3 regions of the Streptomyces chisholmiae genome follow, and region 1 is predicted to be linked to each of the others. Evidence: riboswitches for the same ligand, from Rfam matches in the RefSeq annotation. Region 1 holds a riboswitch; each other region holds the start of a gene.

Evidence for each region. A riboswitch is a leader RNA that binds a small molecule or an ion and turns the genes downstream of it on or off. The one in region 1 is predicted to bind cobalamin.
Region 2: linked by a shared signal. The riboswitch ahead of metE (5-methyltetrahydropteroyltriglutamate--homocysteine S-methyltransferase) and the one ahead of RM844_RS10635 (prenyltransferase/squalene oxidase repeat-containing protein) in region 1 are both predicted to bind cobalamin.
Region 3: linked by a shared signal. The riboswitch ahead of RM844_RS09215 (hypothetical protein) and the one ahead of RM844_RS10635 (prenyltransferase/squalene oxidase repeat-containing protein) in region 1 are both predicted to bind cobalamin.

Annotation. Positions count from the first base shown of each region.
Region 1 covers NZ_JAVREO010000005.1:231,897-235,163, forward strand. Annotated here, with positions in the region: gene RM844_RS10630 (glycosyltransferase family 4 protein) at 1-862, opposite strand, end outside; cobalamin riboswitch at 1,186-1,319, shown strand; gene RM844_RS10635 (prenyltransferase/squalene oxidase repeat-containing protein) at 1,440-3,179, shown strand.
Region 2 covers NZ_JAVREO010000009.1:262,305-265,571, reverse strand. Annotated here, with positions in the region: gene metE (5-methyltetrahydropteroyltriglutamate--homocysteine S-methyltransferase) at 1-1,961, opposite strand, end outside; cobalamin riboswitch at 2,138-2,346, opposite strand; gene RM844_RS17290 (ABC transporter ATP-binding protein) at 2,509-3,222, shown strand; gene RM844_RS17285 (ABC transporter permease) at 3,222-3,267, shown strand, end outside.
Region 3 covers NZ_JAVREO010000004.1:399,835-403,101, forward strand. Annotated here, with positions in the region: gene RM844_RS09210 (CbiQ family ECF transporter T component) at 1-597, opposite strand, end outside; gene RM844_RS09215 (hypothetical protein) at 594-1,706, opposite strand; cobalamin riboswitch at 1,854-2,015, opposite strand; gene RM844_RS09220 (PQQ-dependent sugar dehydrogenase) at 2,136-3,267, opposite strand, start outside.

The sequences.
Region 1 (3,267 bases):
GCACCGGCCCGGTGGTGGGCCGGTTGCCGACCACCACGAGGTGGGTGTCGGGGCGTTCGGTGCGCAGCTTGGCGAGCGCCTCGACGAGGTGGACCAGCCCCTTGAGCGGGGCGTCGGCGCTTGAGGTGGTGACGATCCGACCCGGCACCCTGGGCACCGCCGGGTCGGGGTGGAAGACCCGGGTGTCCGCGCCGATCGGCACCACCGCGACGCGGGCCTCGGCCACCCCGAAGTCCTCGACGATCTCCCGTCGTGAGGAGCTGGAGACGGTGAGCACGTGCGGCAGCCGGCGGGCCACCCGGCCCTGCATCCGGGTGAAGCCGTACCAGCGGCGCACCGCGTACCGGCGGCGCCAGCCCTCGGCGGCGGCCAACTCCAGCCGGCGGTCCACGGTGATGGGGTGGTGGATGGTGGTGACCAGCGGCAGGCCGAGCCGCCGGCTGCCCAACAGGCCGTAGCCCAGTGTCTGGTTGTCGTGCACCACGTCGAACTCGTGGCGGCGCGCGGCGAGTTCGCGGCGGGCGCGGAGGGAGAAGGTGAGTGGTTCCGGGAAGCCGCCGGTCCACATGGTGCCGACCTCCAGCAGGTCGATCCAGTCCCGGTACTCGCCGCGCCTCGGGGTGCGGAACGGGTCGGGCTGCCGGTAGAGGTCCAGGCTGGGCAGCCGGCGCAGGGTCACCCCCGGCTCCGGGTCCAGCTCGGGGTAGGGCTGGGCGCCGATCACCTCGACCTGGTGGCCCAGCGCGGCCAGCTCCCGGGAGAGGTGGCGGACATAGACCCCCTGACCGCCGCAGAACGGGTTCCCCTTGTAGCTGAGCAGCGCGATCCTGATCGGGCGATCCGCCCCGGCCTCCGCCGCCACACCCGCTCCCTCGGTCGTTCCGCACTGTCCTCACGCGCCGGCGCGTGCCGGCGCGTGCGTACCTACTCGCGGGTACGCACCCTACTCGCCCGTCGACGGGGGGAATTGCGGCGGGTGGGGCGATTATCACCCTGGCCGGGGGCGGACACCAGGCTGCCCCCCGGTCCGCGGCGCAGGGCGGCGCGGCGGGCGGGGCCCGGCCGGCGGGGGCGAGGACCGGCCAGGGCCGGCGGCCGGGGAAGCCCGGTCGTTCCCCGGCCGGCGCCCCGCCGGTGCCCTGGGCCGCGGGGTCAGCGCCGGCCGACGGTGGCCGAATCCAGGCCGTTAGAGTGACCCCCATCAGTTCACTCACGAGCGGGGGAAGCCGGTGCGAATCCGGCGCTGACCCGCAGCCGTGATCGCGACGCCCGTGGGCGCCCGCGTGAGCCGGAACGCCCGCCCGTGAAAGGCACTGGCTTCGGTCGCCGCCCGGCGACCGGCACCGTCGAGGAGTACGGCGTCGCGCCCGGTGCCGCTTGGCGCTGCGCGCGCCATGGCGGTCAACGCGCCGGCGGCCGGCACAGCGAAAGGCTTCCGCGTGTTCTTCCCCCGTAGCTCGGTCAGGGGCGCGCCGCACGGCGCGGCGCCCGACGCCGCCGACGCGCGCGCCCGGGCGCGGCGCCCGGCGTTCGCGCTGCCGACGGCCGTCGCGCTCGGCGCGCTGGCCGTCGGCGTGGCGGCGGCGCCGGCCGCGGTCGCCGACGAGACGGCACCGGTGCCGGCCGAGGCCCCCGACGGCCTCTTCGGCGACGCCGACCCGCAGTACGACGGCGTGTGGCGGCAGTCCTACGCGCTGCTGGCCCAGCACGCCGTGGGCCACGACACGGCGCCGGAGGCCGTCGACTGGCTGGTCCAGCAGCAGTGCGCGGACGGCTCGTTCCTCCCCTTCCGGGCCGACCCGGCCGAGCCCTGCGCCGACGTGACCGCGGCCGACTCCAACGCCACCGCGCTGGCCGTCCAGGCGCTCGCCGCCGTGGGCGGGCACCAGGACACGGTGGACGCCGGGGTGTCCTGGCTGGCCGGGGTGCAGAACGAGGACGGCGGCTGGGGCTTCAACCCGGGCGCCGCCAGCGACGCGAACTCCACCGCCGTGGTGGTCGGCGCCCTCGTGGCGACCGGCGCCGACCCGGCCGAGACCCGGCGGGACGGCAACTCGCCGTACAGCGCGCTCGGCACCCTGCAACTCGGCTGCGACGCGGCGGAGGACGAGCGCGGCGCCTTCGCCTGGCAGCCGGACCCGGAGTCGGGCGAGCTGTTCGCCAGCGACATGGCCACCGTGGACGCGGTGCTCGCCGCCTACGGCAGCGGGCTGCTGGTGGACCCGGAGACGCCACAGGCGCCGGTGACCCCGCTGGACTGCGCCGGCTCGACGGACGAGGGCGAGAGCACGGACGAGGGTGAGGGTGAGGAGGGCCGGGACGGCGCGGCCGACGGCACCGCCGCCCCCGACGAGGAGCCGAGCCCGCAGGCCCGGGCCGGGTCGGCCGGCGCCGCCCAGCTGGTCGAGGTGCTGGCGGACGGTGACGACCACCTGGTCTCCACGCCCCCGGGCGGGGAGCCGCAGCCCGACTTCGCCAGCACGGCGCGGTCGGTGCTGGCGCTGGCGGCCGGCGGTCACCGGGAGGAGGCCGAGGCGCCGCTGGAGTGGCTGCGCGCGCACCACACCGAGTGGGCCGACTACGCCCAGAACCCGACGGCGCTGGGCCTGCTGGTGCTGGCGGCGCACGCGACCGGCGGTTCGGCCGAGGACTTCGGCGGCACCGACCTGGTGGCCCAGCTCGGCCAGTTGGGCCCGGCGGCGGCCGACCAGAACGGCGCGGGCGAGGACGCCTCGGACGACGGCGGATCGAGCCCGGTGCCGTGGATCATCGGCGGCGGTCTGGTGATCGGCATCGGCATCGGCGCCCTGCTGAGCTTCCGCCGCCGTCCGGAGACGGACGCGGAGACGGGCCAGGAGGCGGACACCGACACCGACGCGGGCCCGGCGGACGGGCCGGCGGACGGCGCGGCGGCGGCCGGCGGCGAAGCGGCCGGGAACGGGGCCGCCGGTGGCACGGCGACGGCCGGCGGGGCCGCCGAGGCGGCGGACGCCGACGGTGACGCCGGGGCCGGCGGCGGGGCCGGGGCAGGCGATGGCGCCGACGCCGACGTTAGGACGGCGGCCGGCGAGGCAACCAGCGGCAAGGGCGCGGCCGATCAGACGACCGACGCCGAGGACGGGCGCGGCACGGACGCGGCCGGCCGGGAGGCCGGCGAGCGGCGGCCTGACCAGCCGTGAGTGACGGTCGGGCAGCCTCGACGGGTGGGGGCAGGACCGCCGGCCCCCACCCGCCCCACCGGCGCGCGGGCGCACCCGCGCGCCGGCT
Region 2 (3,267 bases), on a different contig from region 1:
TGGATCTGAGTGTCCGCCCGGACGCCGGCCGTGGTCAGCCGGAACGCCTCGGTGGCCCAGGCCAGGTAGGCCGGCTGGTCGGCGGCCCGCAGCGGCAGCGTCTCGCGCAGCGCCGGCTCGTCCACCTGGATCACCGCGCTGCCGGCCGCCTCCAGGTCGACCACCTCGTCCCGCAGGGCCAGCGCGACCTGCCGCGCCGTCTCGCCCCTGGGCAGGTCGTCCCGGACGAAGGACCAGGCGAGCATCGTGACCGGCCCGGTCAGCATCCCCTTGACCGGCCGCTCGGTGAGCGACTGGGCGTAGCCGGTCCAGGCCACGGTCATCGGCTCCGGCCGGGAGATGTCGCCGGCCAGGATCGGCGGGCGGACGTACCGGGTGCCGTAGGACTGCACCCAGCCGTGCTGGGTGGCCAGGTAGCCGGTCAGCCGCTCGGCGAAGTACTGCACCATGTCGTTGCGTTCCGGCTCGCCGTGCACCAGCACGTCCAGCCCGGCCCGTTCCTGGAAGGCGATGGTCTCCTGGATCTCCCGGCGGACCCGCTCCTGGTAGCCGGCCTCGTCCAGCCGGCCGGCGCGCAGCTCGGCGCGGGCCGCACGCAGCTCGGTGGTCTGCGGGAAGGAGCCGATGGTGGTGGTGGGCAGCGGCGGCAGCCCGAGCCTGGCGCGCTGCGCGGCGGCCCGCTCCGGGTAGGGCGCCGAGCGGCGGGCGTCGGCGGGTACGACGGCCGCGGCCCGGGCCCGGACCGCCGGGTCGTGGGTGATCGGGGAGCCGGCCCGGGAGGCCAGGTCGGCTCGGTTGGCGGCCAGTTGGGCGGCGATCGCGTCGCTGCCCCGGGTCAGTCCGCGGGCCAGGGTGACCAGCTCGGTCACCTTCTGCCGGGCGAACGCCAGCCAGCGCAGGATCTGCGGGTCGATGTCCCGCTCGGCGGCGGCGTCCAGCGGGACGTGCAGCAGCGAGCAGGAGGCGGCCACGTCGACCCGGTCGGCGAGGCCGAGCAGCGTGGCCAGGGTGGCCAACGACCGCTCCAGGTCGTTGATCCACACGTTGCGGCCGTCGACCACGCCGGCGACCAGCCGCTTGCCCGGCAGGCCGCCGGCCGCGGCCAGGTCGTCCAGGTTCCGGGCGGCCGGGCCGGTCAGGTCCAGGGCCAGGCCGTCGACGGGCGCCTTGGCCAGCACCGGCAGCGCCTCGCCGAGCCGGTCGAAGTAGGCGGCGACCAGCAGCCGCGGCCGGTCGGCGCCGGTGCCCAGCACCCGGTAGGCGCGTTCGGCGGCGGCCAGTTCGGCCGGGGTGCGGTCCTGGGTGAGGGCCGGCTCGTCCAGCTGCACCCACTCGGCGCCCCGCGCGCGCAGGTCGGCGAGCACCTCGGCGTAGACCGGCAACAGCCGGTCCAGCAGGCTGAGCGGCTCGAAGTCAGCGGCCACCCCGGGCGCCGGCTTGGCCAGCAGCAGGTAGGTGACGGGGCCGACCAGCACCGGCCTGGCGGTCAGCCCCAGCGCGCGGGCCTCGCCGAACTCGGCGAGCTGCTTGGCCGGGTCGGCGGCGAAGACGGTGTCCGGGCCGAGTTCGGGGACCAGGTAGTGGTAGTTGGTGTCGAACCACTTGGTCATCTCCAGCGGCGCGACCTCCTGGGTGCCGCGCGCCATGGCGAAGTAGCCGGCCAGCGGGTCGGCGGCGTAGGCGGCGCGGTGCCGCTCGGGGATGGCGCCGACCATCACGCTGGTGTCCAGCACGTGGTCGTAGAGCGAGAAGTCGCCGGTGGGGACCTCGTCCAGGCCGGCTTCTGCCAGCTGGCGCCAGGCGTCGGCGCGGAGTTCGGCGGCGGTCGCCAGCAGGGCGTCGGCGGTCAGCCGGCCCTTCCAGTAGCGCTCGATCGCCTTCTTCAGCTGCCGGTCGGAACCCTGGCGGGGATAGCCGTGCACGGTGGCACGGACCGCCGCGGCTGCGGGCTTGGTGGTCAAGGAACTCTCCTTCGCGAGATGTGTCCCGTCGGGTTCGGGGACCGGAAGGAGGCGCGAAGGCGCGGCGACGGCGGTGCTCGGGACGCGCGTCGCCGCACGTCGGACACCGGTCGTCGGTCACGCGACCCGCCCACGAGGCCACCGAACCTCCGCGCGCGACCGTCGCGCGCGGGCAGTGGCAGGTCTTCGGACTCGCGGGCGACCACGCCCCCGGCGGCTCGGAGTCGAGCGCGCGGGGACGCGGACCTACTGGCCGTCGCTTCCCAGACCCGGCCGGGTCCAGTGCGTGTGACGGCGGTCGTTCCCGCTCACCGCTGCGGGGCAGTCCCGGATTCCCACCGGGTTCCCTCTTGCGACGCGCCTGCCTGGCGGGCAGGGCGAACCAGCTGCGTCCGCCACCCTAGCCGCCACCGCCCGTCCTGGCAGGAGCGCCCGCTCCGCGAGATCCGGCGCGCCACCGCGGGGGCCGGGGGCAGGGGTGGGGGATGACCTGGATCAACCACCCGGTCGATGGTGGCCGCCGGGCCGGGCGGCGAGCGTGGTGGACATGAACGTGATCGAGGTGACCGGGCTACGCAAGAGCTACCCGGAGCGGACCGCGGTGGACGGGGTGTCGTTCCAGGTCGGGCGCGGCGAGATCTTCGGGCTGGCCGGCCCCAACGGCGGTGGCAAGACGACCCTGGTGGAGTGCCTCAGCGGGCTGCGCCGGCCGGACGGCGGCACGGTGCGGGTGCTGGGCCACGACCCGTGGCGGGAGCGGTCCGCGCTGCACCAGCGGATCGGCGTCCAGTTGCAGGACAGCCGGCTGCCGGGGGAGCTGCGGGTCGGCGAGGCGCTGCGCCTGTACAGCACCTTCTACCGCGAGCCGGCCGACTGGCGGGAGCTGATGGCCACCTGGGAGCTGACCGACCGGCGGAACACCGCCTTCAACAAGCTGTCCGGCGGCTGGCGGCAGCGGCTGCTGATCGCGCTGGCCCTGGTGGGAAAGCCGGAGCTGGTGGTGTTGGACGAGCTGACCACCGGGCTCGATCCCTATGCCAGGCGCGCCACCTGGGCGATGGTCCGGGAGCTGCGGACGCTGGGCGTGACGGTGGTGCTGGTCAGCCACTTCATGGACGAGGCGGAGGCGCTCTGCGACCGGGTGGCGGTGCTCGGCGCCGGCCGGCTGCTGGCGCTCGGCAGCCCGGCCGAGCTGGTCGCCGAGGCCGGCGCGGACAACCTGGAGGAAGCGTTCCTCGACCTGGTGGAGGAGTACCGCTGATGCGTAGCTTTCTGGCCCTGACCAACGTGGAGTTCCGGCTCTTCG
Region 3 (3,267 bases), on a different contig from region 1:
CCGGCCCTTGCCGGCCGCGCCGCGCAGCCGCCGGGCCCGGCGCACCCGGCCGACGCTCTCCACCAGCTGCGGCGCCACGCTGAGCGCCACCACGACGGAGGTGCCGATCTCGTGCAGCGCGCCCGGCAGGGTCTTCAGCAGCCGCTTGGGGTTGGCCAGCGCGTTCGCCGCGCCCACGCAGATCACCATGGCCGCCAGGCGCAGCCCGTCATACGCCCCACCGAGCACCTCCTCGGCGGCCACCGGCCCCAACAGCCGGATGCCGGCCGCCGCTTCGGGCAGCGGGATCTCCGGCAGGGTGAGCAGCACCGTCTCGCCGCCCCCGCCGCCGAAGACGATCCGGAAGAGGACCCGCAGAGCGACGATCACCGCGCCGAAGACCAGGTACATCCGGAAGGACAGAGCCCAGGGCGCGTCCCCGCGGCGACGCGCCACCACCAGCCCGGCGACCGCGATCAGGCAGGCCAGCAGCAGCGGGTTGGTGGTGCGGCTGGCGACCACGGCCAGGCAGAGCGCCCACAGCCACCAGGCGCCCGGGTGCAGCGCCCGGGGCAGCGGCCGGGCGAGCCGCCCGGCCGCGAGCCCGACGCCCGTCACCGGTCATCGGTCGGTCGCTCGTCGGCGTCGGCCGTGCCGGCCGGGCCCGCCGCGGCGCGGCGCCGCCGCCAGGCGGTGAGGCCGCCGGCGCCGAGCAGCACGGCCAGCAGGCCGAACGTCGCCAGGGTGCCGGTGGACGGGCCGCCGGAGTCGTCCCTGGCGGCCTGCTCCCGGGCGAACTCCTCGTCGCTGCCCGACCACTCGGCCGCCTCGGTGGGCTGGGGCGCCGCCCCGACCTCGGTGCCGTCCTCGGCCGCCGGGTCCTCGTCGGCGTCCTCGGTGGGCTCGTCGGTCGGTTCGTCGCCCGGCTCGGCGTTCTCCTCGGCGCCGTCCGGCTCCGGCGCCTCCTGGTCCCGCTCCGGCGCCCGGCCCCCGTCGCCGTCCGCGCCGCCTGAGCCGTCCGCGCCGCCCGAGCCGGAGCCGCCGGTGGCCGCGCCGCCGGAGCCGCCGGCACTCCCGGCGCCGCCGCCGTCCGAGCCGCCGCCGGAGCCCCCCGCACCCCCCGAGCCGCCGGAGCCCGAGCCGCCGCTGGCCGAGCCGCCGCCCGAGCCACCGGAGTCGGCCCCGCCCGAGCCGCCGTCGGCCGGCCGCTGGGCGGCGACGCCGGGCGGCGGGGCCGAGCCCTCGTCCGCGTCCAGCGAGAACGACCAGCCCTCGAAGGTGCCCTCGGCCGGCGTGCGGTAGGTCGCGCCGCGCTGGCTGTAGGTCCAGTTCTCGCCGTTGTCCGCGTGCCAGTACGACCAGTAGGCGGTGGCCGGCGGGGTGTCCACGCAGGGCTCGGAGTCGGCGCCGGGGCGGCCGTTGATCCGGCAGACGAAGGAGTCGCCCCAGCGGTTGGTGCCGGTCACCTCGAAGCCGGCGTTGCGCAGCGCGGCCAGCCCGTCCGCCTGTGGCCCCGGGGCGCAGCGCACCACCCGGCCGCCGCCCAGCTCGCGGAAGTCCACCACCACGGTCACCCCGGACGCGTCCGGGCAGTGGCCGGGCGTCCCGGCGGCCGGCCTGGCCGGCGCGGGCGCCGCCGCCGAAGCGGCCCCGACGGGGCCCAACAGGGCGGCGAGCAGAGTCAGCAGCGCGCCGAGCGCGGCGGCGCCGGCGGAACGGCGTGCCATCGGGGACCTGACCTTTCCCAGGTCCGACGCGTGACCCCCGACGCGTCCGGCGCGGGCACGAAAAACCCCGGCGCACGCGTGACGCGAGCGGCGGGGGCCGGCCAGCCGGGGCTGTGGGCTCCACGCTGCGAACCATGACAGTGAGAAGCGAAACCACGCGAACGGCCGGGTGTTCCGACTCGCGGCGCCCCTGGGGGGAACGCCGCTCACGGTTGCAGGTCAGCGCCGGATTCGCACCGGACTTCCCCCGCACCAGACGCGCTGAGTTGTCCATCCGTCCTTGACGGAATCTTTTCAAGAGTAGAGAAAACCCGCCCATATGACCAGTCAGGGCGCACCTGTTCGACGGCCCAGGGTGACGGAAGCGGCCCGGCGCGCCTCCCCCGTGAGGGAGCGCACCGGGCCGAACGCGCCCCGCCGGCCCGCCGGTTACCCGGCGCCGGCCGCCGCGAACGTCACCCGGTGCAGCTGCCCGGGCAGGTCGTTGACCACGTACAGCTCGCCGTCCACGGTCTCCCCGAACGCGGTCACCTGGGTCGGGAACTCCCCGATCACCGCGGACTGGTAGTCGCCCGAACCGTCCGCGCGCAGCGCCCACGCGCTGCTGGAGCAGTAGTCGGTGGCCACATAGGTGCCCGCCGCCAGGTCGGCGAACTCGGCGCCCCGGTAGACGTGCCCGCCGATCACCGCGCAGCCCTCGGTCGAGGTGGCGTAGGTGAAGACCGGGTCGGTCAGCGTGGCGCCCTCCCGGCACTGGCCCGGGTCGAACTCGGCCAACCCCTCCCGGCAGGCCCAGCCGAGGTTGGCCCCGCCGCCGTCCGCCGCCAGGTGGTTGACCTCCTCCCAGGCGCCCTGGCCGACATCGCCGATCCACAGCGAGCCGTCGGCCTGGTCGAAGGAGAACCGCCACGGGTTGCGCAGCCCGTAGGCCCAGATCTCGCCGCGCGCCCCGGCCTCGTCGACGAACGGGTTGTCCGCCGGCACGCAGTAGGCGAGTTCACCGCAGGACTGGCTGACGTCCAGCCGCAGGACGCTGCCGGCCAGGGTGTCCAGGCGCTGCCCGTTGCCGTCCGGGTCGCCCGCGCCGCCGCCGTCGCCCAGGCCCCAGTAGAGGTACCCGTCGGGGCCGAACGCCAGCTGGCCGCCGTTGTGGTTGGTCTGCGGGTGCGGCTCGGACAGCAGCACCTCCAGGTCGCCGGCGGCCAGGTCGTAGCGGGCCAGCGTCACGTCGCCGTCCGGCAGGGCGGTGTAGGCGACGTACAGCAGCTGGCTGGTGGCGAAGTCCGGGGCGGCCTCGATGCCGAGCAGGCCACGCTCGTTGCCGGCGCCGGTCACCACGTCGGTGAGGTCGGCCAGCGGCTCGTCGGCCAGGCCGGTCGCCGGGTCGTGGACCCGGATCGTGCCGCGCTTCTCGGTGATGAACAGCCGGTCGCTGCCGTCGTCCGGCGCGGTGATCGCGGTGGGCCTGGCCAGGCCCGTCGCCACCTGCTCGGTGGCCAGCGTCAGCTGCTCCAGCGGCACCGCGGCCGGCCGGGCGGTCTCCTCCTCGGCGGCGCCGGCC